Regions from separate parts of the Arthrobacter sp. Hor0625 genome, predicted to be linked through region 2. Evidence: predicted binding sites of a transcription regulator. Region 2 holds the regulator's gene; each other region holds the start of a gene.
The links. The regulator HrcA, encoded in region 2, represses chaperone genes, less so after heat shock. The targets are predictions, from matches to a motif close to TTNGCACTCGNNNNNNNCGAGTGCNAA.
Positions count from the first base shown of each region.

Region 1: the regulator HrcA is predicted to act here: its motif matches at 8,907-8,933, upstream of groL (chaperonin GroEL).
Region 3: the regulator HrcA is predicted to act here: its motif matches at 7,364-7,390, upstream of groES (co-chaperone GroES).

Region 1 is NZ_CP199586.1:681,066-691,250, reverse strand. Features, by position in the region: gene ACTWLI_RS03025 (L-serine ammonia-lyase) at 1-1,039, shown strand, start outside; gene ACTWLI_RS03020 (TspO/MBR family protein) at 1,044-1,598, opposite strand; gene ACTWLI_RS03015 (lipid II:glycine glycyltransferase FemX) at 1,696-2,769, shown strand; gene ACTWLI_RS03010 (threonine/serine ThrE exporter family protein) at 2,803-4,299, shown strand; gene ACTWLI_RS03005 (siderophore-interacting protein) at 4,302-5,141, opposite strand; gene ACTWLI_RS03000 (uracil-DNA glycosylase) at 5,168-5,959, opposite strand; gene ACTWLI_RS02995 (DUF3263 domain-containing protein) at 6,074-6,391, shown strand; gene ACTWLI_RS02990 (LytR C-terminal domain-containing protein) at 6,484-7,107, shown strand; gene ACTWLI_RS02985 (cold-shock protein) at 7,275-7,478, shown strand; gene ACTWLI_RS02980 (ABC transporter substrate-binding protein) at 7,544-8,821, shown strand; gene groL (chaperonin GroEL) at 9,117-10,185, shown strand, end outside.
Region 2 is NZ_CP199586.1:2,929,642-2,939,059, forward strand. Features, by position in the region: gene lepA (translation elongation factor 4) at 1-1,518, shown strand, start outside; gene hemW (radical SAM family heme chaperone HemW) at 1,521-2,759, shown strand; gene ACTWLI_RS13515 (DUF4870 domain-containing protein) at 2,820-3,239, opposite strand; gene ACTWLI_RS13520 (DUF3097 domain-containing protein) at 3,362-4,213, opposite strand; gene hrcA (heat-inducible transcriptional repressor HrcA) at 4,423-5,436, shown strand; gene dnaJ (molecular chaperone DnaJ) at 5,515-6,642, shown strand; gene ACTWLI_RS13535 (16S rRNA (uracil(1498)-N(3))-methyltransferase) at 6,645-7,412, shown strand; gene ACTWLI_RS13540 (GerMN domain-containing protein) at 7,483-8,334, opposite strand; gene ACTWLI_RS13545 (PhoH family protein) at 8,813-9,418, shown strand, end outside.
Region 3 is NZ_CP199586.1:2,170,492-2,180,676, forward strand. Features, by position in the region: gene rimI (ribosomal protein S18-alanine N-acetyltransferase) at 1-278, shown strand, start outside; gene tsaD (tRNA (adenosine(37)-N6)-threonylcarbamoyltransferase complex transferase subunit TsaD) at 275-1,402, shown strand; gene ACTWLI_RS10075 (glutamate--cysteine ligase) at 1,497-2,648, opposite strand; gene ACTWLI_RS10080 (glycoside hydrolase family 3 protein) at 2,780-4,516, shown strand; gene ACTWLI_RS10085 (shikimate 5-dehydrogenase) at 4,569-5,396, shown strand; gene ACTWLI_RS10090 (THUMP-like domain-containing protein) at 5,430-6,665, opposite strand; gene ACTWLI_RS10095 (hypothetical protein) at 6,745-7,122, shown strand; gene groES (co-chaperone GroES) at 7,549-7,845, shown strand; gene groL (chaperonin GroEL) at 7,926-9,536, shown strand; gene ACTWLI_RS10110 (acyltransferase family protein) at 9,714-10,185, shown strand, end outside.

The DNA.
Region 1 (10,185 bases), 1.2 Mb from region 2:
CGGGATGACGTTCACCGTCGCGGACGACGGCGGCACGGTCCTGCACGCTGCGACGTTCTTTTCCGTCGGCGGCGGCTTCATCGTCCGCGAGGGCGAGGAGGACGCGGCGCTGAAGGAACTCGACGAGTCCATCGAGGAGCTGCCCCTGCCGTTCCGCACCGCGGCGGAACTGCTCGAACACTGCAGGGCGACGGGCCTGTCGATCAGCGACATCATGCTGGTCAACGAACGCGCCGCCCGGACCGAGGACGAGATCCGCGCCGGGCTGCTGCACATCTACGCGGTGATGGCCGAATGCGTTCAGACCTCGCTCAAACGCGAGGGCCTGCTGCCGGGCGGGCTGAAGGTCCGCCGCCGCGCCCCGGACTGGCACGAGCGGCTGATGAAGGAAAGCTGCAAGGAAGACCCGGACTACCGGGACCCGAAATACTGGCAGGAATGGGTCAACCTCATTGCCCTGGCCGTGAACGAGGAAAACGCCTCCGGCGGCCGGGTCGTGACCGCACCGACCAACGGCGCCGCCGGGATCATCCCGGCCGTGCTGTACTACGCCCTGCACTTCGCCCCCGGCATGGACCAAGCCACCCAGGCCGACCGGGACGAGACGGTGATCAAGTTCCTGCTCGCTGCCGCCGCCGTCGGGGTCCTCTACAAGGAACAGGCCTCGATCTCCGGCGCCGAGGTCGGCTGCCAGGGCGAGGTCGGCTCCGCGTCCTCGATGGCCGCCGCCGGGCTCGCCGAAGTCCTCGGCGGGACCCCCGCGCAGGTCGAAAACGCCGCGGAAATCGCGATGGAACACAACCTCGGCCTGACCTGCGATCCGATCGGCGGGCTCGTCCAGATCCCCTGCATCGAACGGAACGCGATCGCCGCGGCCAAAGCGATCAACGCCGCCAAAATGGCCCTCTGGGGTGACGGCTCCCACCGGGTCTCCCTCGACGAAGTCATCATCACCATGCGCGAAACCGGCAAAGACATGTCCTCCAAATACAAGGAAACCGCCATGGGCGGCCTTGCCGTCAACGTCGTGGAGTGCTGATTCCCTAGTTGTGCAGCGCCGCCCACAGGTTCAGGGACGACGCGAACACCACCCAGGTCAGGTAGGGCAGCATCAGCAGTCCGGCGGCCCGGCTGATCGGACCAAACCGCAGCACCGTGACAGCCACGGCCACCGCCAGCGCGACGATAATGGCGAATGCAGCCCACAGCGCGGGGGTGCCCCACGCCGGGTACAAGCCGAAGAACGCCGGCGTCCACAGCAGGTTCAGCACCAGCTGGACGGCGTACACCGTGAGGGCCGCCCGGGTGCCGGCGGCCCGGCGGCGCCAGACCAGCCACGCGGCGACGGCCATCGCGATGTACAGGATGGTCCAGACCGGCCCAAAGACCCAGTTCGGCGGGGTCCACGGCGCCTTGTCCGCGGCGGCGTACCAGCCGTCGACGTTGCTGCCGGTTGCCAGCCCGCCGAGGGCCGCGACCAGCGCCGACGCGGCCAGCAGCACCAGCAGGGCCACGGCCTGGGCGCCGCGGCCGGGAGCGGCCGCCTCCTTCCCTCGGGGATCCAGGGGACGGGCTGGCGGTTCCTGCTGCGCGTGCATGGCATCCAGCTTAACCGTCCCGGCCGCCCGATAGACTTGAGGCTGCATGCCAGCCATGCCGCCGAAGCTTGTTCCGCGAAGATTGGATACCGCACCCTTGCGAGAATTCACTGCCCGCTTTGCCTCCGCCGAAGAGGTCGCCAACTGGGATGCCCACGTCACCGCAAACCCCAACGGCGGGAACCTGCTGCAATCCGAAGCCTTCGCCGAGGTCAAGCAACACTTCGGCTGGAAGCCCCTGCACCTGGTCTACGAAACGGCCGACTACACCAGCTACAACCTCGTCCTGGAAAAGTCCTTCCCACTCCTGGGCAAGCTCTGGTACCTGATCAAGGGCCCCGACGTCGCCTCGGTCGACGACATTCCGGGCATCGCGGCCGCCAACGCCGAGTTCGTCAAACGCTCCCGGCTGGGCGTTTTCGCGATCAAGATCGAACCCGACATCGTGCTCTCCGACGACGCACGCCGGGTCCTCGAAGGCGCGGGCCTGGTGAAGACCCCCAACCTGCAGCCCAACGACTCGACCGCGTTGCTGGACATCTCCCCGCAGGAGAACCAGCTGCTGCGCAACCTGCACTCGCGCGGCCGCAATGCCGTCCGCCGCGCCATCCGCGAGGGCGTCGAAGTCCACAACGCCGAGCCCACCGAAGAGAACTTCCGCGCCATGTACGCGCTGATGACGACCACCGTGGAGGCCAAGTCGCAGGTCCGGGTCCGGGAGTACGAGTACTACCGGCAGTTCTGGACCAACTTCCTCGACCGCGGCCAGGGCCGGCTCCTCTTTGTCTACGAAAACGGTGTCCCGTCGGTCGGGGCGTTCGTCATCAACTACGGCCGCAAGGGCACCTACAAGGACGGCGGTTCGCTGCAGAAGCGCAGCCAGTACGGTGACTCGCACCTGGTGCAGTGGACCGCCATCAACCAGCTCAAGGAACTGGGGTGCACCGAGTACGACTTCTGCGGCACCCCGCCCAGCGACAAGCTGAAGGACACCTCCAACCCGTTCCACGGGCTGGGCCTGTTCAAGACCAGCTTCAGCAAGACCGTGACCGACTTCGTCGGATGCTACGACCAGGTGCTCAGCCCGCTGAAGTACAAGGCCTGGACGGCCGCGGGGGAGCGGGTCGCCCGCCAGCTGTACACGCGGCGCACGGGCCAGCAGTTCTACTAGACGCCCGCCAGCCAGATTTGTGAGGAGGCCGGAATGACAAACCCACCCGACGGCCGCCGCGGGCCCCACACCGACGGTCTGCCCCGGACCCAGCCGATGTCCCCGCTGCAGGTCCGCCAGAACGTCGCAGCGAAACGCATGCTCCGCCGGCTCGTCCAGGGCGAGAATCCCCCGACCGCGCCGCTGAGCATCGTGGACCGCCTCGCCGGAAGCCCCTACGCCAACCCGATGATCCAGGTCGGCGGCGTGGATGCCTCCGCCCGCAAAACGATCGACTTCGCCCTGAAGCTCGCCGAAGCGATGTTCCGGTACGGTGCCGGCGCCCTTGAGGTCGAAACCAGCATCATCGCGATCACCGCGGCGCTGGGGCTGAAGAACATCGAGGTGGACATCACCAACCAGTCGGTGGCCATCAACTACGCCCCCAAGGATCAGACGCCCATCTCGCTGCTGCGCGTGGTGCGGTCCTGGACCAACAACTACGCCGGCCTTGCCGAAGTCCATCAGCTGGTTACGGACATCGTCGCCGGCGGGGTCGGCCGCGAGGAAGCGGTACGCCGGCTCGAAGACATCACCCACAGCGCGAAGCCGTTCCCGCGCTGGATGGTCACGGTGGCCTTCGGCGTGTTCTCCGCCGTGTTCGTCGGCGTGCTCGGCGGCGGCCTGGCCGCCTCCGGGATCGCGTTCCTGTCCAACCTGCTGGTCAGCCTGCTCGCCCGGCAGCTGGGCCGCTGGCGCACCCCGGACTTCTTCATCACGGCCGCCTGTTCGTTCGTGGTCACCCTCGTCGCCCTGCTGCTGTGGCGGTTCGGCGACCCACTGGGAATCCATATCGCGCCCGCCATCGTCGTGGTCGGCGGCATCCTGCTGCTGCTGCCCACCGGACGGCTCGTCTCCTCCGTGCAGGATGCGATCAACGGCTTCCCGGTGACCGCCGCCGGCCGGTTCCTCTCCACCATGCTCACCTTCGGCGCGCTCGTCGCCGGGATCGCCGTCGGCTTCGTCGTCGGCGCGATGACGGGGATGCAGTCCATCGACGTCACGGAAACATTCCCGCCCCGGTATCCGTTGTGGCTGCTCGTTCCGCTGGTGGCCATCGCCGTCGTCGCGATCGGCGTCACCGAGCAGACCTCGCCCAAGCTGCTGCTTCCGACGGCGGCCGTCGGCGTGGTGGGCCACCTGGCCCTGATCGGGGGCACCGCCGTCGGCATCGGGCCCCGCTTCGCACCGGCCGTGGCCGCCGTCGTGATCGGCCTGCTGGCCCGCGTCGTGGCGCTGCGGATGGGCGCCCCGCAGCTGGTGGTCGCCGTGCCCGCGGCGCTGATCCTGCTGCCGGGCCTGACCATATTCCGGTCGATGTATGTTTTGACGATCGAGGAATCGGAGATCCTGATGGGCGCCGGCGGCATGCTCAGCGCCGGTGCGATCGTCCTCGGAGTGGCCGCCGGCATTGTCCTGGGCGACACGCTCGCCCGGCCGCTGACCCGCAGCCTGGCCAGCAACGAGCGGCGCCGGGCACGGCGCCGCTAGGCCTAGATCTTTCCGATCGGGAGTTTCTTCTCGGCCTGGAAGTCGTCCTCCACGCGGCCGCGCGCCCAGTATCCGGACAGGGAGACCTGTCCGCGTTCGAGACCGCGCTCGGCGAAGAACACCTGCCGCAGGGCCTTCATGTAGCCGCGTTCCCCATGGGCGAAGACGGACACCCTGCCGTCGGGCCACGATGCCGTCCGGACCGCCTCCGGCAGCAGGTCCGCCCCGCCCGCCGGGGCACCCCGCCGCAGGAGCCAGCGGAGTTCGACGCCGGCAGGCGCCTCAAGCGGCAGGATGTCCGCCTCGCTGTCCACTTCAAGGAAGGCCAGTCCGCGGGCGTCCGCCGGGAGCGCTTCAAGGACCGCGCCGATGGCCGGCAGGGCCGACTCGTCGCCCGCGAAGAGGTGCCAGTCGGCCGTCCGGTCGGGGTTGTAGCCGCCGCCGGGGCCGGTGAAGATGAGCTCGTCCCCGGGCCGGGCGGAGGCGGCCCACGGGCCGGCGAGTCCCTCGTCGCCGTGGATGACGAAATCGATGGCGAGCTCCGCGGCGTCTTCGTCCACCCAGCGGACGGTGTAGGTCCGGGTGTGGGGCCACTGGTCGCGGGGATGGGATTCGCGCACGGCCCACAGATCCAGCGGCTGCGGGTAGTCGATGCCCGGCTGCGGGAAGGCGATCTTGATGTACCGGTCGACGTAGGCATTGTTGACGTAGCTCGCGAAGCCGGGTCCGCCGGCCACGATCCGGACCATATGCGGGGACAGCTGCTCGCGGCGCAGGACCGTGAGGGTAGTCTGCGGCCGGGAGTTCCGGTTGGCGGAGGTGGCGGCGGGAACGGAAGTCATGCAGCCAAGCCTAGCCAAGAAACCGGTCAGGGCAGCGGCTGCAGTTCCCAATCGACGGCGCCGTCGCCCTGCTCGGTGAGCAGTTCGTTGGCGCGGCTGAAGGGCCGGGAACCGAAGAAGCCGCGGGCAGCGGAGAGCGGACTGGGGTGGGCGCTGGCGAGCACGGCGGTCTGGCCCAGCAGCGGCCGTACCCCTTCGGCGTCCTTGCCCCAGAGAATCGCCACCAGCGGCACTGGCCTGCCGTCCTCGTTGCGCCGGTCGGCCAGGGCCGTGATGGCGGCGGCGGTCACGTCCTCCCAGCCCTTTTTGCGGTGCGAACCGGCGGCGCCGGCCCGCACGCTGAGGACCCGGTTGAGCAGGAGCACCCCCTGCTCGGCCCAGCGGCCCAGGTCCCCGTGGACCCGCGCCGGTAGCCCCAGATCCGCCTCCAGTTCCTTGTAGATGTTGGCGAGGCTGCGCGGGATGGGCCGGGTCGTGCCGTCCACAGCGAAGGCCAGTCCGATCGCATGCCCCGGGGTGGGGTAGGGATCCTGCCCGACTACGAGGACCCGCACCTCGGAGAACGGCTGCCGGAAGGCCCGCAGCACGCTGGAAGCCGCTGGCAGCACGGCGTGGCCGGCCGCGGCCTCGTCGGCACAGAACCGCAGGGCCGAGCGCAGCTGCGCCTCCACCGGCGCCAGGACCACGGCCCAATCCGGCGCCACGAGGTCCTCCAACGGCGCTGCAGCCATGGCCGCAAAATCTGTCGACGCCGTCCCTTCCGGGCCGCCGGGTCCGGGGGCGAGGGAGAAGAGCGCATCGGTGTCGTAGGGGTCCAGCACCGTCCCATTCTCGCAGGCCCGCGGGCCGCCGGCGCGGACCGGCAAATGACAAGCCTGTTATTCAGCCGTAAAATACAACGCGGACCTATTGGCATAAACGGGGGAGCGGCAGTGGCTGAAGCAGCATCCGAGTACCTGCCGGCGGAGGACGCCGCAGCGCAGACGGACGCGGCCGACTCGCCGCTGAGCAGCCGGGACCGGCAGATGCTGGCCCTGGAACGCCAGTGGTGGAAGTACGCCGGCGCCAAGGAACAGGCGATCCGGGAGCTTTTCGACCTCTCCGCCACGCACTACTACCAGCTCCTGAACGCGCTGATCGACACCGAGGCGGCGCTGGCCCACGATCCCATGCTCGTGAAGAGATTGCGTAGACTACGTACGTCACGACAACGTGCCCGTACTGCACGCCGTTTGGGCTCGGACGCGTAGACACGCGTCAGGTCCGGCCGGAAGCGCGGAAAATCCGCGCGGAGTCCGGCGTCGGACCCCAGCCAGAAAATCAGCAAGGACGTCGTTTTACCATGACCAAATACGCTCGGGACGAATTCGATCGGGTCCCGGAGACCTCCACGCGCCAGGGGGTCCACCGGGCCGTCGCGGCGGCCGGAACGCGCCGCCTGGGCCCCATCCTCGCGGTGGGAGCCGTGGCCCTGGCGATCGGTCTGTTCGCCTTCCTCCTGCTGCCCAAACTGGGTTTCGCCGGCTCCGGCCCCGCCGCCGTCGCCGTTGACCAGGCCGCCAGCAACGCCACCGCATCCCAGGCGCCCACCGCGGGCGCGACCGCGAGCAGCGGCCCGACGGCGAGCAACAGCCCCACCGCCAGCCCCAAGCCAACGGCCACGACGCCAACCGCTTCACCGGAAGCCGGCGTCGACAAGACCCAGCCCGTGGCGATCTACAACGGAACCACGACGCCGGGCCTCGCCGGCCGCGTCGGGTCCACCGTCACCGCGGACGGCTGGGCCGCAGGCCCGGTAGCCAACTGGGGCGGCGCACCGCAGCAGACCTCCGTCGTGTACTACAGCGGTCCGGCGCAGAAGGCTAACGCCGAAGCGCTGGCGGCCCTGCTCGGGATCGGCACCGTGGTGGATTCGGCGGAGTTCCAGATGCCGCTGGTCGTCGTGCTCGGCCCCGGCTTCCAGTAACGCCGCGGTACGGTGCCCGGTTACGCGTGAATAACTTTCGCGGCGGATCGGCGCCGACGCCGGCGCCCGGACCGTGGGCGCCGGTTAGAGTGGCTGCGGACTTCGTTCCGCAACCCCGGGCCACAGTGGGGTGGTCCGGGAGCAAGCTAGCTGAAAGCGTGGAAAACATGGCACTGGGGACCGTCAAGTGGTTTAACGCCGAGAAGGGCTACGGCTTCATCACCGTCGACAGCTCCGGCGCCGACGTCTTCGTGCACTGGTCAGCCATCGTCGCCGACGGCTACCGCTCCCTGGCCGAGGGCCAGCGCGTGGAGCTGGAAGTCGGCGAAGGGGACAAGGGTCCGCAGGCCGAGAACGTCAGGCCCGCCTAGTGCCGCTCGCAGCAGTACCGTCCCGCGAGCCAGCCGGCGCCAGGGCGCGCGGGGCCGCCCGCGGCCTGGCCGCAGGCCGCCGTCCGGCGCGTGCCGCGGCAGCCGCCGTCGTCGCGCTCCTGGCCGGAGCGTCGCTGGCCGCGTGCGCAGGCCCGGCCGGCAACGCCCGGGTGGCGACAGTGGATGCCAGCGGGGACGGCATCCTGCGCATCGGCCTCATCCTGGACAACACCGGAAACCAGGACTTCCTCAACGCATCCCAGCTGGCGGCGGCGAAGCTCGCGGTCAAGGAAATCAACGCCGCCGGCGGGCACAAGGGCAAGCCGGTGGAGCTCCTGCCGGAGGCCATCGGCACCGACACCGGCGCCCGGGCACGGGATCTCGTGGCGGCCAAGGCCGACGTCGTGATCGGACCCACCGACTCCAGCCGCGCAGCGGACGCCATCGACGTGCTGGCACGGGCCAAGGTGGCGGTCATTTCCCCGGCCAACACCGCCCCGGGGCTCACGAGCTACAAGAGCGGCGGCTACTACTTCCGCACCGCCGCGGCGGACATCGCCCAGGCCTCGGTCCTGGTCAAGCTGGCCAAGGACGGCGGCGCGAAGACGATAGCCGTGGTGCACGAGGAAGGCGACTACGGCAAGGACGTCTCCGTCGCCGTGTCGGCGGCCGCCAAGGCCGCCGGACTGGGCACCTCGGTGGACGCCGAGTTCAAACCCGGCCAGGCGCAGCAGGCTGCCGCGACCGCCAAGCAAGCCGCCCCGGACGCCGTCGTGCTCGTGGCCCGCGGCGGGGCCCAGGGCGCGATCGCCGAACTCAACAACGCCGGCCTGGCCGGGTCGAAACTGATCCTCAGCGACGGGGCCGTCAACCAGTACGGTGCCGGCCTCGGGTCGAAAGCCCTGGACGGCGCCCGGGGTCTCCTGCCCGGGACTTTCCCCTCGGCGCACTTCCAGGCCGAACTCGTGGCCGTCGACCCCGGGCTCAAGGACATGGCCTACGCGGCGGAGACCTATGACGCCGTGAACCTGGCCGCGATCGCGGCCGCGGCGGCCCAGGACGACGCCGGGGCTTCCATCGCCTCGAAGCTTCTCGCCGTCTCCGGCGGATCGGTCCCTAACGGCGGCGGTGATTCCGGGGAAACGCTGGCCTGCAAGGGCTACCAGGAGTGCCTGGACGTCCTGCGCCGGGACAAGCGGCCCGACTACGACGGCGAGTCCGGCCCGGTCAACTTCGACAGCAACGGCGACGTCACCGCTGCCGCGTACATGATCTACACGTTCGGCCCGGACAATTCGGCCAAGATGACGGGCGCGGAAACCGCCCGCAGCAGCGCTTCCTGATCGCTCCTAGCGAAGCGCGCCCGGCAGGGCCGCCCCCGCGCCGGCCACTGCTTGCACTCTCCCCGGGGGAGTGCTAATTATTGACTTAGCACTCCCGAGTACTGACTGCTAAGACGACGCCCGGTTTCGCCGGCGGCGGCGGGGCGGCGGAAGGGGCCGGGAGCGAAGAAATACCTGGCTGGGGTGAGATCCCCGGCCCGGCGGCGTACAGAGGCTGCCGGGCAGGGATCGTCCGTCGCGGGCACCAAAGCCACGGTTCATTCTTAACGACTGTCCCGAAAGGACTACTGCCGTTATGGCCAAGATCATTGCATTTGATGAAGAGGCACGCCGCGGTCTTGAGCGGGGCCTGAACATCCTCGCCGACGCCGTCAAGGTCACCCTCGGCCCGCGTGGACGCAACGTCGTCCTCGAAAAGAAGTGGGGCGCCCCCACGATCACCAACGATGGTGTTTCCATCGCCAAGGAGATCGAACTGGACGACCCGTACGAGAAGATCGGCGCCGAGCTGGTCAAGGAAGTCGCCAAGAAGACCGACGACGTCGCCGGTGACGGCACCACCACGGCCACCGTGCTGGCCCAGGCCCTCGTCAAGGAAGGCCTGCGCAACGTCGCGGCCGGCGCTGACCCGCTGTCCCTCAAGCGCGGCATCGAGAAGGCCGTTGACGCGGTCACCCGCGAGCTCCTGGCCTCCGCCAAGGAAATCGAGACCAAGGAAGAGATCGCCGCCACCGCGTCCATCTCCGCCGGCGACAACGAAATCGGCGCGCTGATTGCTGAAGCCCTGGACAAGGTCGGCAAGGAAGGCGTCATCACCGTCGAGGAGTCGAACACCTTCGGCCTCGAGCTGGAACTCACCGAGGGCATGCGCTTCGACAAGGGCTACATCTCCGCCTACTTCGTCACCGACGCAGAGCGCCAGGAAACGGTCCTCGAGGACCCGTACATCCTGATCGTCAACTCCAAGATCTCCAACGTCAAGGAACTGGTTGCGGTCCTCGAGAAGGTCATGCAGTCCAACAAGCCGCTGCTGATCATCGCCGAGGACATCGAGGGCGAGGCCCTGGCCACCCTGATCGTCAACAAGATCCGCGGCACCTTCAAGTCCGTCGCCGTCAAGGCCCCGGGCTTCGGCGACCGCCGCAAGGCGCAGCTGGCCGACATCGCCATCCTCACCGGCGGCCAGGTCATCTCCGAGGAAGTCGGCCTCAAGCTTGAGACCGCCGGCCTCGAACTCCTCGGCAAGGCCCGCAAGGTCGTTGTCACCAAGGATGAGACCACCATCGTCGAGGGTGCAGGCGACGCCGACCAGATCGCCGGCCGCGTCTCCCAGATCCGTGCCGAGATCGAGAACTCCGATTCCG
Region 2 (9,418 bases):
GTGCTGCTGGTGGACGCCGCGCAGGGCATCGAGGCGCAGACCCTGGCGAACTTGTACCTGGCGATGGAAAACAACCTCACCATCATTCCGGTGCTGAACAAGATCGACCTGCCGGCTGCCCAGCCGGAGAAGTACGCCGAGGAACTGGCGAACCTGATCGGCGGCGACCCCGAGGACGTGCTGCGCGTGTCGGGCAAGACCGGCGCCGGCGTCGAACTGCTGCTGGACAAGATCGTCCGTGACCTTCCGGCCCCGGTCGGCAACCCGGACGCCCCGGCCCGCGCCATGATCTTCGACTCGGTCTACGACACCTACCGCGGCGTCGTCACCTACGTCCGCGTGGTCGACGGCATGCTCCACCCGCGTGAGCGCATCCAGATGATGTCCACCCGCGCCACCCACGAACTCCTGGAGATCGGCGTGAGCGCCCCCGAACCCACCCCCTCGAAGGGCCTGGGCGTCGGCGAGGTTGGCTACCTGATCACCGGTGTGAAGGACGTGCGCCAGTCCAAGGTCGGCGACACCGTCACCAACCTGGCCAAGCCCGCGGCCGAGTCGCTGCCCGGTTACGCCGATGCGAAGCCGATGGTCTTCTCCGGCCTTTATCCGCTGGACGGGACCGACTACCCGGTGCTGCGCGACGCCCTTGAGAAGCTCATGCTCAACGACGCCGCGCTGGTTTACGAGCCGGAGACGTCCGCTGCGCTGGGCTTCGGCTTCCGCGTTGGCTTCCTGGGCCTGCTGCACCTGGAAATCACCCGGGAACGGCTCGAGCGCGAGTACAAGCTGGACCTGATTTCCACCGCCCCGAACGTCGAATACGAGGTGACGCTCGAGGACAAGAAGGTCGTCCACGTCACCAACCCGAGCGAGTACCCCACGGGCAAGGTCGCCGAGGTCCGCGAGCCGATGGTCTCGGCCACGATCCTGGCGCCCAACGAGTTCGTCGGCGCCATCATGGAGCTTTGCCAGAGCCGTCGCGGCGTCATGGGCGGCATGGACTACCTCTCCGAGGACCGGGTCGAGATCCGCTACCGGCTGCCGCTGGCCGAGATCGTGTTCGACTTCTTCGACATCCTCAAGTCCCGGACCCGCGGCTACGGTTCGCTGGACTGGAAGGCCGACGGCGACCAGGTCGCGGACCTGGTCAAGGTCGACATCATGCTCCAGGGCGAGCAGGTCGACGCGTTCAGCGCCATCACGCACCGCGACAAGGCCTACGCCTACGGGGTCATGATGACCGGCAAGCTGCGCGAACTCATCCCGCGCCAGCAGTTCGAGGTGCCGATCCAGGCCGCCATCGGCTCCCGGATCATCGCCCGTGAGAGCATCCGCGCGATCCGCAAGGACGTCCTGGCCAAGTGCTACGGCGGTGACATCACCCGAAAGCGCAAACTGCTCGAAAAGCAGAAGGAAGGCAAGAAGCGCATGAAGATGGTGGGCCGGGTCGAGGTGCCGCAGGAGGCGTTCATCGCCGCCCTGACCACCGAAGAGTCCAAGGACAAGGCCAAGAAGTAGCCATGCCTAGCGCACTACCCCTCGGCGACCCGGCGCCGTCGGACGGGCTGCTGCCCGCCCAGGCGCTGGAGGGCGCCGCTGAGCGGGCCTTCGGGCTCTACGTCCATATCCCGTTCTGCGCCGTGCGCTGCGGCTACTGCGACTTCAACACCTATACCGCCACCGAACTGGGCGGCGGCGCCTCGCAGGATGCCTACGCCGGCACCGCCGTCGCGGAGGTGGAGTTTGCCGGCAGGGCGCTCCGGGCCTCGGGGCTGCCCGAGCGCCGCCTGGCCACGGTGTTCTTCGGCGGCGGCACGCCTACGCTGCTGCCGGCCGCGGACCTGGCCCGGATCCTGGGCGCCGCCATCGACACCTGGGGGCTGGAGCCGGGCGCCGAGGTCACCACGGAAGCGAACCCTGACTCGGTCACGCCGGAATCCCTGCAGCTGCTCGCAGACGCCGGCTTCACCCGGGTCTCGTTCGGCATGCAGTCGGCCGTGCCGCACGTTCTCAAGGTCCTGGACCGCACCCACACGCCCAGCCGGGTACCGCAGGCCGTCCAGTGGGCGCGCGACGCCGGGCTGGCTGTCAGCCTGGACCTGATCTACGGCACCCCGGGGGAGTCGCTGCTGGACTGGCGGCATTCGCTGGAGACGGCGCTGTCCTACGGCCCGGACCACATCAGCGCCTACGCGCTGATCGTCGAGGAGGGCACCAAGCTCGCCACCCAGATCCGCCGCGGCGAGGTTCCCGGGATCGACGACGACGACCACGCCGCCAAATATGAACTGGCCGACGAACTCATCTCCGCCGCCGGGCTGGGCTGGTACGAAGTCAGCAACTGGGCCCGGACCCCGGAGCAGGCCTGCCGCCACAACCTGGCCTACTGGCGCGGCGACGACTGGTGGGGGATCGGCCCGGGCGCGCACTCCCACGTGGGCGGCGTCCGCTGGTGGAACGTCAAGCACCCGTCCGCCTACGCGGGCCGGATCTCCACCGGAGCATCACCCGCAGCCGGCCGGGAAACCCTGGACAGCGCCACCCGGGAGGTCGAACGCGTCATGCTCGAAGCCCGGTTGGTGACCGGACTGGAGATCACCGGGCTGGGCGGCCTGGGGGACACCGGGCGGCACGCCGTCGCCGGGCTGATCGCCGACGGCCTGGTGGAACCGCAGCAGGCCTTCAAGGGCCGCCTGGTGCTCACGCTCAAGGGCCGTCTGCTCGCGGACGCCGTGGTGCGCCGGATCCTGCCGGACTAAGTTCGCCGGCCGGACGGCGCGGACGCTCCGGCCCGGTTGGGCCTGAAGTGTACGTTCGCGCTATTTGATCCAGCGCAGGTTGTACTCGTAGCGGTGCGGCTGGCCCCGGTTGACGTGGATTCCGGCGGCCACGGAGAAGCAGGCCAGGGCGATCCAGATGACGGTGGCCAGCACGGCGAAGATGTTCCCCACCACCGGCACGAAGACCAGCAGGTTGGCCACGACGGCGGCGATCGTCGGCGGCAGCGTGAAGTTCAGCGCTTCCTTGGACTCCTGGGCGGTGAAGGGGCCGCGGTCCTTGAAGATCAGATAGATCAGCAGCGCCGGGATGCACCCGAGGATCCCGCCGAAGTGCGCGAGGGTGGCCCACTGGCGGTCTTCGCTGGCCGTCAGCGGCAGTGCGTTCGCCGGCACGCCATGGTACTGGGGCCGCTCAGGGCCTGCGTGGTGGTCCGGGTGTTCGCGTGCGTCTTCTGCCACGTTGAGTCCTTTGGATTGCGGTGGAGCGATGGTGCCTGTACGAGCCACGGCCGCAGCAAAGGGCTGCAGCCGCCGTACCAAGAATACTTGCTCCCGCCGCGGTTCGACGCACGAGGCGGCGGTCAGGGCACCGTGAGGAAGTCGATGACCTCTTCCACCCGGCCCAGCAGCGAGGGCTCCAGGTCCGCGTAAGTGCGCACCGCGCCCAGCAGCTTCTGCCACCCCAGGCCGATGTCCTCCTTGGTGCTGTGCGGCCAGCCGAAGGCGGTCAGGATGCCGGTCTTCCAGTCCACCCCGCGCGGAATCACCGGCCACTGCTCGATGCCCAGAACCGCGGGCCGGATCGCCTGCCAGACGTCCACGTACGGGTGGCCGACGATCAGCACGTTGCCTGCCGCGCCCGGGGAGGCCATGACCGCGTCGGCGATCCTCGACTCCTTGGAATCGGGCACCAGGTGGTCCACCAGGACGCCCAGGCGCCGGCCGGGTCCGGGCCGGAAGTCGCGGACGGCTCCGGCGAGGTCGTCAATGCCGTGCAGCGGTTCGACGACGATGCCCTCCACCCGCAGGTCATCGCCCCAGACCTTTTCGACGAGTTCGGCGTCGTGCTTGCCCTCCACCCAGATCCGGCTGGCCTTGGCGACCTGCGCGCGCTGGCCTTCGACCCGCACCGACCCGGAGGCGGTGCGCCCGGCAGCAGCGGCGGCCGGTGCGGCGCGCGGTGCCGGCGGCATCAGCCGGATCGGCCGGCCCTCCAGCAGGAAGCCGAAACCCAGGCGGAACGACCGTGTCTTTCCCCGCCGGTCTTCGAGCGCCACCACGTGCATGCCGCCGGACTTCTCCACCCGGGTGACGGCGCCGACCCAGCCGGACTGCGCATCCTCAAGCACCATGCCCCGTTCCACCGGTACCTCGGGCAGCTGGGCCTTGGCGGGCGCGGAGAGCTCCTGCGGGCCCCAATTTTGGTATGACATTTGCTACACACTGCTTTGCGCTCGGGAACTACGGGAAACGGCACGCGGGCCGCGGTGTGCCCGCTAAATCCGGGCCCCGCAGTTCACGCCCGCAGCGAATCCAATGCTAACAACGGCGCGACTCATATTAGACTGGTTAGCACTTGGGCATGTCGAGTGCTAACCGCCGGTCGCCGGCGGAGCGATACGCGTCGAATTGGAGGTGGAGCGTGAGCGAGCCACGCAAACTCGAAGTCCTGCGCGCCATCGTGGAGGACTACGTCCATTCCCGCGAGCCGGTCGGATCCAAGGCGCTCGTGGAGCGGCACCACCTCGGTGTCTCCAGCGCCACGATCCGCAACGATATGGCCGCGCTGGAGGACGAAGGACTGATCACCGCCCCGCACACCAGCGCCGGCCGGATTCCCACGGACAAGGGCTACCGCCTCTTCGTGGACCGGATCTCGGCCGTCAAGCCGCTGTCACCGGCCGAGCGCCGCGCCATCCAGGCGCTGCTTGAAGGGTCGGATGACCTCGACGACGTGCTGGACCGGACCGTGCGCCTGCTCTCGCAGCTGACCAACCAGGTCGCCGTCGTGCAGTACCCGCTCCTGGGCCGGGCCCGCGTCCGGCACATCGAGTTCGTCCTGCTCGCCCCGCGCAAGGTGCTCGCCGTCCTGATCGCGGACACCGGCAAGGTCGAGCAGCGCGTGATCGACGTCGGCCAGGATTTCGGGGACGAGGATCTGGCCGGGCTCCGCACCCAGTTCCTGGCCCGGCTGTCCGGGACTCCGCTGGGGCTGTTGCCGCAGTCGCTGCCGGCCGTGGTCGACGGCTGCCCGCCGGAGCGCCGCGGCGCCGCCCAGGCGCTGGCCCGCGGGCTGGAGTCGCTGGCGCTGAGCAGCCGGGAGGAACGGATGGTCATGGCCGGGACCGCGAACCTGGCCCGCTCCAACGTGGACTTCCCGCTGAGCATCGGCCCGGTCCTGGAAGCCCTGGAGGAGCAGGTGGTGATGCTCCGCCTGCTGAGCGACATGGCCCAGGACCCCCGCGGCGTTACCGTGAGCATCGGCCGGGAAAACCCCTACGACAGCCTGGCCGAGGCCTCCGTGGTCGCGACCGGGTACGGCCCGGATGCGACGGCGAAGGTGGGCGTGCTCGGCCCCACCCGGATGGATTACCCCACCACCATGGCCGCTGTCCGCGCGGTGGCCCGGTACCTGTCGCGGATCCTCGGACCCTGACCGGCCCGGCGCGGCGCCCCTGACCTTTACCGCTTCTTTGCCCGTTACCGGCAGTACAACCAGGAAGAGATACACACTTTGAGCAGCCACTACGACGTTCTCGGAGTTTCCCGTGAAGCCACGGGCGAAGAGATCAAGAAGGCCTACCGCAAGCTGGCCCGCACCCTGCACCCGGACGTCAACCCCGGCGAGGACGTCGCGGAGCGCTTCAAGGCCGTCACGCACGCCTACGAGGTGCTCTCCGACCCGCAGAAGCGCCGCGTCTACGACACCACCGGCAACGAGAACGGCACGGATAACGGCTTCGGCGGCGGCTACGCCGGCCAGGGCTTCGCGTTCCAGGACATCTTCGAGACCTTCTTCGGCGGCGGAGCCGGCCAGGGCGGCCCGGCCTCGCGGGTACGCCGCGGGCAGGATGCCCTGATCAGCGTCCGGATTGAACTCCGTGACGCGGTCTTCGGTGTCAACAAGAAGATCGAGGTCGACACCGCGGTCACCTGCCCCACCTGTGAGGGGTCCTGCTGCCGCGAGGGCAGCCACCCGGAGCGCTGCGACATCTGCGGCGGCAGCGGCCAGGTCCAGCGGGCCGTCCGGTCCATCCTGGGACAGGTCATGACCACCGCCCCCTGCGGCAGCTGCGAAGGCTTCGGCACCGTGATCAAGGACCCGTGCAACGAGTGCGCCGGGCAGGGCCGCATCCGCAGCCGCCGCTCGCTCACCGTGAAGGTCCCGGCCGGCGTCGCCACCGGCACCCGCATCCAGCTTTCCGGCCAGGGCGAGGCCGGACCGGCCGGCGGACCCTCCGGCGACCTCTATGTCGAGATCAGGGTCAACAACGACCCGACCTACGTGCGCGAAGGCGACGACCTGCACGCGAGCCTGAACATCCCGATGACCGCTGCCGCGCTGGGCACCGAGGTCACCCTGGAGACCTTCGACGGCCAGCAGGAAATCGACGTCAAGGCCGGCACGCAGTCCGGTGAGGTCATCACGCTCCGCGGCCTCGGCGTCACCCACCTGCGCGGCTACGGCCGAGGGGACCTGAAGGTCCACCTCCAGGTGGAAACCCCCGCCAAGCTCGACGCCGCGCAGGAGGACCTGCTCCGCCGGCTCGCCCAACTCCGCGGTGAGCAGTTCACCGAGGGCAAGCTCGCTGCCAGCGGCGGTGTCTTCGCCAAGTGGCGGGACCGGCTCGGTAACCTGTAGCGGTGAGCAACCCGGTCTTCTTCACCCCGGCAGGCGCCCTCGACGGCCAGGCCCCCGGCACGACGTTCGTCGTCGACGGCGCGGAGGCCCGCCACGCGGTGACCGTCAAGCGCCTCGCCGTCGGGGAGGCCGTCGACCTCGCCGACGGCGCCGGCACCCGGCTGACCGGCACGGTCGCCGATGTCGCCGGGCAGGAACTGACGGTCGAGTGCCGGGAGGTCAGCACGGAGGCCCGGCCCGACATCCGCCTGGTCCTGGTGCAGGCCCTGGCCAAGGGGGACCGCGACGAGCTCGCCGCGGAGACCGCTACGGAGCTGGGAATCGACGCCGTCGTTCCGTGGCAGGCGGAGCGCTCCATCGTCCGCTGGAAGCCCGAACGTGCCGCGAAGGCCCATGCCAAGTGGCAGTCGGTGGTCACGGCGGCCGCCAAACAGGCGCGCCGGGCCTGGATCCCCGAGGTCCGCCCCGCGGTCGACGGCGCCGGGCTGCAGGCCGCCGTTGCCGCCGCGGACCTGGCCGTCATCCTGCACGAGGACGCGGTGCGGCCGCTGCGCCAGGTACTCGAAGGATGGGCCCACGGCAGCGGGGCGGCAGGCGTCCGCGAAGTGCTTCTGATCGTCGGCCCCGAGGGCGGGATCAGCCCCCGCGAGGTCACCCGGCTTTGCGGCGCGGGTGCCGTCACGGCGCTGCTCGGCCACCACGTGCTGCGGTCCTCCACGGCCGGCCCCGCCGCGACGGTGCTCGCCAGCGACATCCTCGGACGCTGGTAGGGGTTTTTCCTTCGGGAAGGCTGCGGGCGATGACCCCGCCCGGCCTGCTTGACCGGCCTGCCTGACGGGCCTACTTGACGGTGAAGCCGCGGGTGTCGACGTTCAGGTCCTTGACCTTGCCGGCGGGATCGACCTGCGACACCCGGACCTCATAGCTGCCGGGACCCAGGTTGACGCTCAGGCTGAACATCCCGGCCTGGTCCGCCCCGCTGGCGGCCGTGATCGTCCCGTTCAGGTAGGGGGTTTTGGCGGATCCGTCCGTGCGCAGCAGCTCCCAGCGGAGTTTGCCTCCGGGCACGGTGCTCCGGCCCGAAATCTTGACGGCGCCGTCGGCCAGTTCGGTGCCCTCCTGCGGATCGATAATCCAGACCGGGGCCACCATTCCGACGCTGCGCGAGGTCGGCGAGCCGAGCCGCACCCGGTTAAAGGCCACATAGTCGGTGTGCCCGTCGACCAGGACGACGACCTGGATCTGCTGCCCGGTGTCCGTCAGGCCGGCACTGGCGCCGGCGGCCGTGGCGGTGTACACCAGCTGCTGGATGGCGCGTTCGGCCATGTCGGCGTCGAGGTTGCTGTTGAAGGCGTCCGCGGAGACATCCACCGTGATGACGTTCTTGCCGGAAATCGAGGTGGCCAGCATTTTCGGGTTCTGCCACGGGGTGAAGAAGTCCGGGTCGAGCGGTTTCTGGGACATCATCACCCGCAGTGCGCGGGTGATCGGGTTGTCGTCCTCGGAAACGTCCCGGAACTCCCGGTACAGGAAGACGTTGTCATTGCTGCGACCGATCCAGTAGACCGGGGCCTTGTTGGAGGCCTGGGTGGACTCCAGCGGTGCGCTCGTGGTGGCGACGCCGGCCGTCGGGCCCGGCACGGTGCGTGAGGGCGTGTTCGAATTCGTGATCCCGGGCTGCGGGGTGGCCACACAGCCGGAGAGGGCCAGGGCAGCGGGCAGTACCAGCAGCAGCAGGGTGCGGCGCGTGCGCCGGCCTGCTGCCGTGAGGTTTTGTCCACGCTGGCTGATGGTGCGGTCCCTTCGCTGTGCGGTCCTGGGGCGGCTCCCGCGGAATGGGGCCCGGCGCCGGCGGCTTCCCCGGCAGGACCGAATCCAGCATCCCACAGCGGCAGGAGGTCCCGGCCGGGATTCGGCGCCTCGCGGCGAACTGCAACGGGAACGATATGAGGACGATATGAAGTTGATACCAAACGGCCCGCCGCCGGCGGTGCGGCCCCTGGTGTCGGGGGCTCTGTTGGCGCGGGCTCCGGCGATGCGGCTCTGTTGTTGCGGCTCCTCGTGTCGCGGGACGGCGGATGCGCTGGCGTAAGATGTAAGAAGCCGCAAACTACCCGGCGCGGCGGGAAATTTCGAACTGGAGGGGACCAGAGGCCCGCGGGCCACCACTATGACTGAAGCAGCCAACGGCAAGGCCCGGAACAGCGCGGGCGAGCGCACCGCAGGGGAATTCCCCCACTCCCTCCCAGGCCTGCGGACGGAAGTGGTCCTGTTCGACGACTCCGACCAGATGGTGCAGTCCCTGGGCAGCCACGATGAGGCGCTGCGTTTCATCGAAACCCAGTTTCCCGGCGTCGACTTCCATGTCCGCGGGAATGAACTCTCCATCAACGGTCCGGCCGCCGAGGTGCCCCGCATCATGCGGCTGCTCACCGAGGTGCGCGGCCTGGTGGCGCGCGGCACCGTCGTCACCCCAGCCGTGCTGCAGCAGCTGGTCTCGCTGCTGCGCAGCCAGTCGCTGCAGAACCCGGTGGAGGTCCTGACCCACAACATCCTCTCCAGCCGCGGGAAGACCATCCGGCCGAAGACCCTGAACCAGAAAAACTACGTCGACGCGATTGACGCGAACACGGTCATTTTCGGCATCGGGCCGGCCGGCACCGGCAAGACGTACCTGGCCATGGCGAAGGCCGTGCAGGCGCTGCAGCAAAAGGAAGTGAACCGGATCATCCTGACCCGCCCCGCCGTTGAGGCGGGGGAGCGGCTGGGGTTCCTG
Region 3 (10,185 bases), 760 kb from region 2:
CTGACGTCCAGACCATCGCCGTCGTCCCCGAACAGGAAGGCCGCGGCATCGGCTCGGCCCTGCTGACCGAGCTCATCCGGGAAAGCCGGCGCCGGCACGCGGCCGACGTGCTGCTGGAAGTCCGCGCGGACAACCCGCGCGCCCAGCAGCTGTACCGGCGCTTCGGCTTCGAACAGATCCACGTCCGGCCCCGCTACTACCGCGACGGCGTGGACGCGCTGATCATGCGGCTGGTGCTCGGCGCGCCGGAAGACCCACAGGAAGCAGGCCGTCCATGAACCGCCCCGACCGCAACGCCCCGCTGGTGCTGGGCATCGAGTCCTCCTGCGACGAAACCGGCGTCGGCGTCGTCCGCGGGACCCGGCTGCTGGCCAACACCGTCTCCTCGTCCATGGACGAGCACGTCCGCTTCGGCGGCGTCATCCCCGAAATCGCTTCCAGGGCGCACCTGGACGCGTTCGTCCCCACCCTGCAGGAGGCGCTCGCGGCGGCGGACGTGACGCTCGACGACGTCGACGCCATCGCCGTCACCTCCGGCCCGGGCCTTGCCGGGGCGCTCATGGTCGGGGTCTGCGCGGCCAAAGCGCTCGCGGTCGCCACCGGGAAGCCGCTGTACGCGATCAACCACCTCGTGGCGCACGTCGGCGTCGGGCTCCTCGAGCCGGCCGACGGCGCCGCGGCATCCGGCGCGGCCGGGGTCCCCGGCGGTCTCTCCGGCAGCCTGCCGGAGAACCTCGGCGCCCTCCTGGTCTCCGGCGGCCACACCGAGATCCTCCGGATCCGCAGCATCACCGACGACGTCGAGCTGCTCGGCTCCACGATCGACGACGCCGCAGGTGAGGCCTATGACAAGGTGGCCCGGCTGCTGGGCCTGGGCTACCCGGGCGGTCCCGCCATCGACAAACTGGCCCGCACCGGCAACGCCAAGTCGATCAGGTTCCCGCGGGGCCTGACCCAGCCCAAGTACATGGGCACCGCGGAGGAGCCCGGCCCGCACCGCTACGACTGGTCCTTCAGCGGGCTGAAGACCGCCGTGGCGCGCTGCGTCGAGCAGTTCGAGGCCCGCGGCGAGGAGGTCCCGGTGGCGGACATCGCGGCGGCGTTCCAGGAGGCGGTGGTGGACGTGATCACGGCCAAAGCGGTGCTCGCCTGCCGCGAAAACGGCATCACCGACCTGCTGCTCGGCGGGGGAGTGGCGGCGAACTCGCGGCTGCGCCAGCTCACCGAACAGCGCTGCAGCGCGGCCGGGATCCGGTTGACGGTGCCGCCGCTCTCGCTCTGCACGGACAACGGCGCCATGGTGGCGGCCCTCGGCGCGCAGCTGGTGATGTCCGGGACGGCGCCGAGCGGGATCGGCTTCGCGCCGGATTCCTCGATGCCGGTCACGGTCGTCAGCGCGTAGCCGCCGCGGCCGGGAGGCCGGCTGCCGGAACGGTGCGTTCCCGGGATGGCCCCTCCGGGGATGCCAGGCTTCCGGGAGGGCGCGGCCCGTGAGGCTAGGCCTCGGGGCCGGTGCGCATCTGTTTGACCAGGTCAAGGACGACGGCGCGCAGGTCCCCGCCGTGCTCGGCGGCAACCCGGCGCTGCCGCTGGTAGCCAGCGCCGCGGTCGATGATCTTGCCGACGTCGGCCAGCTCGGCGCTGCAGCCGAGCTTCGCGGCGACCGGCTCAAGGCGCTTCAAGGTCTCTCGCAGGTGGTCGGTGACGAGCTGTTCGTTGCCCTCGGCGTCGAGGATGATGATCGCGTCCAGGCCGTAGCGGGCTGCACGCCACTTGTTCTCCTGCACGTGCCACGGCGGCATGGTCGGAATGGTGCCGCCGTTGTCCAGGATGGTGGAGAACTCGTCCACGAGGCACTGGGTGAGCGCGGCGATGGCGCCGACTTCCTCCAGCGTGGCCAGGCCGTCGCAGATCCGCATCTCGATCGTGCCAAGGTTGGGGACGGGGCGGATGTCCCAGCGGATCTCGGAGAGGGTGTCGATTACTCCGGTGGTGAACATGTCCTGGACATAAGCCTCGTATTCGGCCCAGCTGCCGAACTGGAACGGCAGGCCCGCCGTCGGCAGCTGCTGGAACATCAGAGCCCGCTGCGAGGCGTAGCCGGTGTCCTCGCCGCCCCAGAACGGGCTGGATGCCGAGAGCGCCTGGAAGTGCGGGAAGTAGTTGACCAGCCCGTCGAGCACCGGCAGGACCTTGTCCCGGCTGTCCAGGCCGACGTGGACATGGACGCCGTAAATCACCATCTGGCGGCCCCACCACTGCGTACGGTCGATCAGCTTGGCGTAGCGCTCCTTGTCCGTCACCGTCTGGAGCTGCGGCGGGCTGAACGGGTGGCTGCCGGCGCAGAAGACCTCTACGCCCATCGGATCGGTGACCTCGCGGACCGCGGCCAGCGAGCTGCTCAGGTCCGCCTTCGCTTCGGCCACCGTGGTGCAGATCCCGGTGACGAGCTCCACGGTGTTGAGCAGCAATTCCTGTTTGATGTGCGGATGCTCGTCATCCTCGTTCAATTCGGGGTGCCGGGCGGCGACGCCGCGAAGCACCTCGCTGGCGACCGAGGCCAGCTCGCCGGTTTCGGCATTGACCAGCGCGAGTTCCCATTCCACACCAAGAGTTGATTGCCTGGATGAAGCGAAATCAATCTTCATGTGGTCCCTTCACGGTGTCGTTGCCAGCCTGCGCCGGCCGGTCATGTCGCCCGGACGGTCCGCCCGCGGACGCGGCGGGCTACGGCAAGGCAGCGGTGTTGCAAGTCTAGTGCAGGGGTAGCATCGAGCTGGTGGCGAAGTTACAGCTGATACGTGAGAGTCTTCACAGTCGACGCCGGCCGACGGCGGTCCTCAGCGTCCTGGCGGCACTCGCCGTGGGCGTCGCGGGCTGCACCGGCCCGGCGGACCCTGGTCCCGGCGCTGCAGCCGGCAGCCCGCCGGCGAGCGCCGCCGGCGCCGCGCCCTCATCCCGCGATGTCCCGCCGTCGCCCGGCGGTGCCCCGCAGTCGCCCGGCGGCGCCGCGGGGACGCGGCCGCTGGGCTGGGGCCCGGACCAGGCCGATGCCGATGCCGCGGACCGGGCCGTCAGCCGCATGAGCCTGGCGCAGAAAGCGGGACAGGTCCTGCTTCCCTACTTTTCCGGGCTGGACCATGAGGCCCACGCCCGGACCATCGAGCGGCTGCACCTGGCCGGGGCGATCATCATGCCGGACAACGTCCCCGGAACGCAGGGCGGGCAGGTGGACACCGCCGCCATGCACGCCGCCACCCGGCGCCTGCAGCAGGCCGCCCGCGCCGGCGGCCGCGGCTGGCCCGGCATGGTGGGCGTCGACCAGGAAGGCGGTGTGGTCGCCCGGCTGCGCGCGCCGCTCACCGAGTGGCCCGCACCGATGAGCTACGGCGCCGCCGGCAGCCGTCCCCTGGCGACCGATGCGGGCAGGGCCCTCTCCGCGGAACTGGCCGGTCTCGGCTTCAACCTCGACTTCGCCCCGGCCGCGGACGTCACCATGGGCCCGGCCGACCCCACCATCGGCGCGCGGTCCATCTCCGGCAACGCCGACACCGCCGCCGCCGTCGGCATCGCTTTCTCCAAGGGCATGCTCGGCGCAGGCGTCCTGCCGGCGGCCAAGCACTTCCCCGGCCACGGCTCCGTGTCGACCGATTCACACCGGGCGCTGCCGGTCCAGCCCGCCAGCCTTCAGCAGCTGCGCGCCAGGGACCTGAAGCCCTTCCAGGCCGCCATCGACGCAGGGCTCCCGATGGTCATGACCGGCCACATCGCCGTGCCTGCCCTGGAACCGGGGGTGCCCGCCTCCGTGTCCAAAGCCTCCTACCGGGAATTGCGCCGGATGGGGTTCAAGGGGGTCGCGGTGACCGACGCGCTCAACATGGGCGCCATCGCGCAGCAGTACCCCCGCGACGCCGCCGCCCCGCTGGCCCTGGCCGCCGGGGCCGACCTGCTGCTGATGCCGGCCTCGGCGGAGGCCGCGCATGCGGCGATCGTCACGGCCGTGCAGAACGGGTCCCTGCCCGCGGCCCGGCTGAAGGAGGCAGCCACGCGGGTGGCCACCATGCAGCTCTGGCGCGGCCGCAGCCACCCGCCCCGCGGCGCGGCGCCCGGCAGCGGTTCGGCGCTGTCCCGGAAAGTCTCGCAGCAGGCGGTCACCGTGCTCGCCGGCCCCTGCCGCGGACCGCTTGTTCCGGCCAGCGTCCGGGTGGGCGGCGGCACGTCCCAGGACCGTGCCCGTTTCGCCGCGGCCGCCCGCCGGGCCGGGATCGCCCTGGGCGCCGGCCCGCTCGTGACACTGATCGGCTACCGCGGCGCCCCGGCGGCCGGGAGCGTGGCGGTCGCGCTGGACGCGCCGTGGCCGCTGGAGAAGTCCGCGGCCCGGACCAAGGTGGCTCTGTACGGCCGCAGCCAGGAGGCCTTCGACGCCCTGCTGGCCGTCCTAGCGGGCAAGGCGACGGCCCCGGGAAAGCTGCCGGTCGCCGTCGGCCGCCAGGCGCCGGGGTCCGGCTGCCGCTGACGGCGGCCGGTCACGCGTCGTCACGGCCGCCGGGGTGCCGTTTAATGGTGCTGTGCCCATCCTGAACAAAGACATGACCCTGTGCATCTCGCTGTCGGCCCGGCCGAGCAACAACGGGACCCGCTTCCACAACCACCTGTACGAGCAGCTGGGACTGAACTGGATTTATAAGGCCTTCGCGCCAACGGACCTGAGCCAGGCCATCGCCGGGGTGCGGGGCCTGGGCATCCGGGGCTGCGCCGTGTCCATGCCCTACAAGGAGGACGTGATCGCGCTCGTCGACGCTATGGACCCGTCCGCGAAGGCCATCGAGTCGGTGAACACGATTGTCAACGACGGCGGCCGGCTCACGGCCTACAACACTGACTACACGGCAATCGAACAACTGCTGCAGCGCAATGCGGTCCCGGTCGAGTACGCGGTCTGGCTGACCGGGGCCGGCGGGATGGCGAAGGCCACCGCGGCGGCCCTGCGCGACGCCGGCTTCCGCAACGTCACCATCATCGCCCGCAACGAACAGGCGGGCCGGGCGCTCGCCGACCAGTACGGCTTTCACTGGCGTGCGGACTTCCCGGCGGCCGGCGAGGGTACGGCGGACATGCTCATTAACGTCACCCCGGTGGGGATGGCCGGCGGCCCCGACGCGGAGGCGCTGTCCTTCCCGCAGCCGGCGGTGGACGCGGCCAAGGTGGTCTTCGACGTCGTGGCGCTGCCCGCCGAGACGCCCCTGATCCGGGCCGCGCGGGCCGCCGGGAAGCAGGTGATCACCGGCGCCGAGGTCGCAACCATCCAGGCGCTGGAGCAGTTCGTGCTCTACACCGGCATCCGGCCCACGGCGGAGCAGGTGCGCGCGGCGGAGAACTTTATGCGGGCGCAGTAGCTCCGCCCGTTGCCGCGGAATCCGCCGGGCAGGTTACGCCGGCCCGACTGGCCGCACCGAGATGGCCACCCGTTCCTCGCCGATCCTGGTCAGGACCAGGGTGGCCGTTTTCTTGGCCGCGTCCTTGCCGGTCCGGCCACCGGGGAGCAGCTGCTTGCGCAGTTCCTCCGGTGTGGCGGCGACGCCGCGCTTCTTGATGTCCAGGACGCCGACGCCGTTCTCCCTGACCCAGGACTTGAGCGCCTTGACGTTGAACGGCATCACCTCAAGGACTTCGTAGGCGCGGGCGAACGGAGTCTCCCGCAACTCCGGCGCGCAGATGTAGGCAATGTGCTCGTCCAGCAGGTGCCCGCCCAGCTGGAGTGCGACGTCGGCGACGAGGCCGGCGCGGATCACGGCCCCGTCCGGCTCGTACAGATAGCCCCCGACCGGGCCGACGGGTGCGGCCGGACCGGCGTCGAAGTCCTCCGTGCTGGTGAGTTCAGCTGCGCCCTGCGGGCCGAGCACCAGCGCGGCACGCCGGATGCCTGGCCGGCGCACCGCGTTGAACCACAGCGCCACCTCGGTCACATCCCCGCCTACGGACACCCACTGCGCTTCGCAGTCCTGCGGGATGGCGGCGTGCGGCATGCCCGGGCCCATCTTGACGCCGACGGCGCGGCCGGAGGCGGCGAGGCCTTCGACGAAGGACAGCGGCGGGGAGAAGTCTTCCGGGTCCCAGAGCCGTTTGGTACCGGAGCTTGAGGTGGTGCGGCGGGCCGGGTCCAGCCACACGCCGTCGACGCCGTCGAGCGGGACCGCGGCGGCGTCGGCGTGGACCACGGTGGCGTTGCGGAACGGGATCAAGTTCATCGTGGCGCAGGCGGCAGTGGTTTCATCCACCTCCACGGCGGTGACCGTGATGTCCAGGGACGCGAAGGCCATCGCGTCCGCGCCCAGCCCGCAGCCCAGGTCCGCGACGTGACCGATTCCGGCCTCGGCGAAACGCTGGGCGTGCCGCGCCGCCACGTTGAGCCGGGTGGCCTGCTCCAGGCCGGCGCGGGTGAAAATCATCTGCCGGGCGAACTCGCCGAACTTGGCTTCCGCCTTGGTCCGGAGCCGGGACTGGGTCAGGGCAGCGGAGACCAGCTCGGGGGAGTGCCCGGCCTTCCGCAGCGAGGCGTTCAGCCGGAAGGCCTCGTCCTCGCGGTACGGTCCCAGCGAGGCCAGCAGTTCCCAGCCCTCCGGATTCAGCAGCGGGGCGATCTGGTCCTGCGTCGTCTCAGCCATGCCTTCAAGCGTAGTTCAGGCCGGCGGGCCCGGCGTCCCGGATAGGGTGGACGGCATGGATGGCAGGAAGAGTGAAAATGTGGGCACGGCAGGCACCCGGGACAATGTGGCGGAACCGGCCGGGCAGCCCCGCGGCGCCGCCCGGTTCGCGCGCCCGGCGCTGATCGCCGGCGGCGTGGTCGCCGTCGTCTGCGTGGCGCTGCTGGTCATCATCTTCTTCCTGGACTCGTTCAACGCCACCGTCTACTCGGTCGGCGGCAAAAGCGTGGCAGACGCGACCGATGAGGCCCGTTCCATCCGCGACACCTACGCTGCGGCACGCGTCGGCGGCATCGTCTTCCTGATCCTCGGCGCAGCGGCCGCCGTCGCCGGTGCTGCGGTGCTGTACCGCACCCGGGGCACGTCCGGCCGCGACGACGGCGACGACGTCAACTTCGACGACCTCGCCGGCGGCTGACCCCGGCGGTCCGACGGACATGCCCATCCTTAGGGGCGGGGCGTGGGCATAACGCGGCATGCCCACCGGCTGCGCCCAGGGAAGGACATACCCAATAGTTGCCGCTTCCCCGCGGACACCCGGTCCGACGGACATGCCCATCCTTAGGGGCAGGGCGTGGGCACAACGCGGCATGCCCACCGGGTTGGCCGGGTGACGGGCATGTCCGGCGGGGGAGGGGGCGTTCACCATGGACGAACTGCTGGCACTCACCTTGACCGAGTGCTAACTCCTTACATAGAGTCGTCATTAGCACTCTCCCTAGGCGGGTGCTAACACCTGAAGCTTTACCGGCCTGGCTGCTGCCGGCACCGCGACGACGGTCTGTACGCCACGGCACGACGGCTTTAAAGTCCATGAATTTGCTGACGAAAAGGAGAGGTCCGAGTGTCGGTCTCTATTAAGCCTCTTGAGGATCGTATTGTTGTCCGCCCGCTCGAAGCCGAGCAGACCACGGCTTCCGGCCTGGTTATCCCGGACTCCGCACAGGAGAAGCCGCAGGAAGGCGAAGTTGTCGCAGTTGGCCCCGGCCGCTTTGACGACAACGGCAACCGCGTCCCCGTCGACGTAGCCGTCGGCGACGTTGTCATCTACTCCAAGTACGGCGGAACCGAAGTTAAGACCGGCGGCGTCGAGTACCTCGTGCTGTCCGCCCGCGACGTTCTGGCGATCGTCGTAAAGTAACTCTCTTGGACCCCCGCGCCGCCTTTCCTTCGCTTTGAACGGAACGGCTGCGCGGGGTTCTGTCTTGAAAGGACACAACCATGGCAAAGCAGCTTGCGTTTGACGACGCTGCCCGCCGGTCGCTTGAAGCCGGCATCGATAAGCTCGCCAACACGGTCAAGGTGACCCTCGGCCCGCGCGGCCGCAACGTCGTGCTGGACAAGAAGTGGGGCGCCCCCACGATCACCAACGACGGCGTGACCATCGCCCGCGAAGTCGAACTGGACGACCCGTACGAAAACCTTGGCGCGCAGCTCGCCAAGGAGGTCGCCACCAAGACCAACGACGTCGCCGGTGACGGCACCACCACCGCCACCGTGCTGGCCCAGGCCCTGGTCAAGGAAGGCCTGCGCAACGTTGCCGCCGGCGCCGCTCCCGGCCAGATCAAGCGTGGCATCGAGGTCTCCGTCGAGGCCGTCGCCGCCCGCCTGCTGGAGAACGCCCGTCCGGTCGAAGGCACCCAGGTCGCCAACGTCGCCGCCATCTCGGCGCAGAGCGAAGAGGTCGGCGAGCTCCTGGCCGAGGCTTTCGGCAAGGTCGGCAAGGATGGCGTTATCACCATCGAAGAGTCGTCCACCACGCAGACCGAGCTGGTCCTCACCGAGGGCATGCAGTTCGACAAGGGCTACCTCTCCCCGTACTTCGTCACCGACGCGGAACGCCAGGAAGCAGTCCTCGAAGACGCCCTCATCCTGATCAACCAGGGCAAGATCTCCTCGGTCCAGGAATTCCTGCCGCTGCTGGAAAAGGCCCTGCAGAGCTCCAAGCCGCTGTTCATCATCGCCGAAGACGTCGACGGCGAGGCCTTGTCCACGCTGATCGTCAACCGCATCCGCGGCACCCTGAACGTTGTGGCCGTCAAGGCCCCCGGTTTTGGTGACCGCCGCAAGGCCATGCTGCAGGACATCGCGACCCTCACCGGCGCCCAGGTTGTCTCCCCGGAACTGGGCCTCAGCCTGGACAGCGTCGGCCTCGAGGTGCTCGGCACCGCCCGCCGCATCACCGTCACGAAGGACAACACCACCATCGTCGACGGCGCCGGTTCGGCGGAGGACGTCGCGGGCCGCGTGGCCCAGCTGCGTGCCGAGCTGTCCCGCACCGACTCGGACTGGGACCGCGAGAAGCTGCAGGAACGGCTGGCCAAGCTGGCCGGCGGCATCGGCGTGATCAAGGTCGGCGCTGCCACCGAGGTCGAGCTGAAGGAAAAGAAGCACCGCATCGAGGACGCAGTGTCCTCGACCCGCGCTGCCCTCGAAGAAGGCATCGTGGCCGGCGGCGGCTCCGCCCTCATCCACGCCCTCAAGGCACTCGATGAGGATCCGGCCGTCCAGGCGCTCGAAGGCGACGCGGCTGCCGCCGTCGGCATTGTCCGCCGCGCGCTGACCCAGCCGCTGCGCTGGATCGCGCAGAACGCCGGTTTCGACGGGTACGTCGTCGTGGCGAAGGTTGCCGAGTCCGCGGTCAACCAGGGCTTCAACGCCAAGACCGGCGAATACGAGGACCTGATCTCGGCCGGCGTCATCGACCCGGTCAAGGTCACCCGTGCAGCCCTGCGCAACGCGGCGTCCATCGCCGCGCTGGTTCTCACCACGGAAACGCTCGTGGTGGAGAAGCCGGCCGAAGAGGACGAACACGCCGGGCACCAGCACTAAGGTCTCCGCACCGCAGAGGACCGGATCAGCGCCAGCGCTGGTCCGGTCCTTTTTGCGTGGCGAAATCGTTCTCCAAAGGGTCGGAAGTCATCGGCGGTCGTCACCCATTAGGGACGCAGCGAGGCGGGGTCTGTATAGTGGCTCTGGTTGTCTAGAGTCTTTATTACGGGAGTTCGTATGTCTGGAGCGGGAACGCTCGTCCTGCCGCGGGAGACCAGCCACCAGCCCCCTCGGGCAGCCGGGACAAAATTCAGGCCTGAAATCCAGGGCCTGCGTTCACTCGCGGTGCTCATGGTTGTCACCTATCACGTGTGGTTTGGACGCGTCTCCGGTGGCGTGGACGTGTTTCTTCTTATCTCGGCCTTCTTGATGACCCTCCAGTTCGTGGGGCGCTACGATCGCGGCTCCCGCTTGGACCTCATCAAGCACTGGCTGCATTTGTTCCGCAGGCTCCTTGCGGCCGCAGCGGTCGTCATTCTAGGCACCTTGGCAGTCAGTTATTTTGTCCTGCCCCGCACTCGCTTCCCGGATGTGATCTCGCAAAGTTGGGCATCGCTGTTCTATGCGGAGAACAGGCTGCTCCAGAACGCAGCAGTGGATTACTACGCAGCCGACCACGCATCGGCGAGCCCTTTGCAGCATTTCTGGT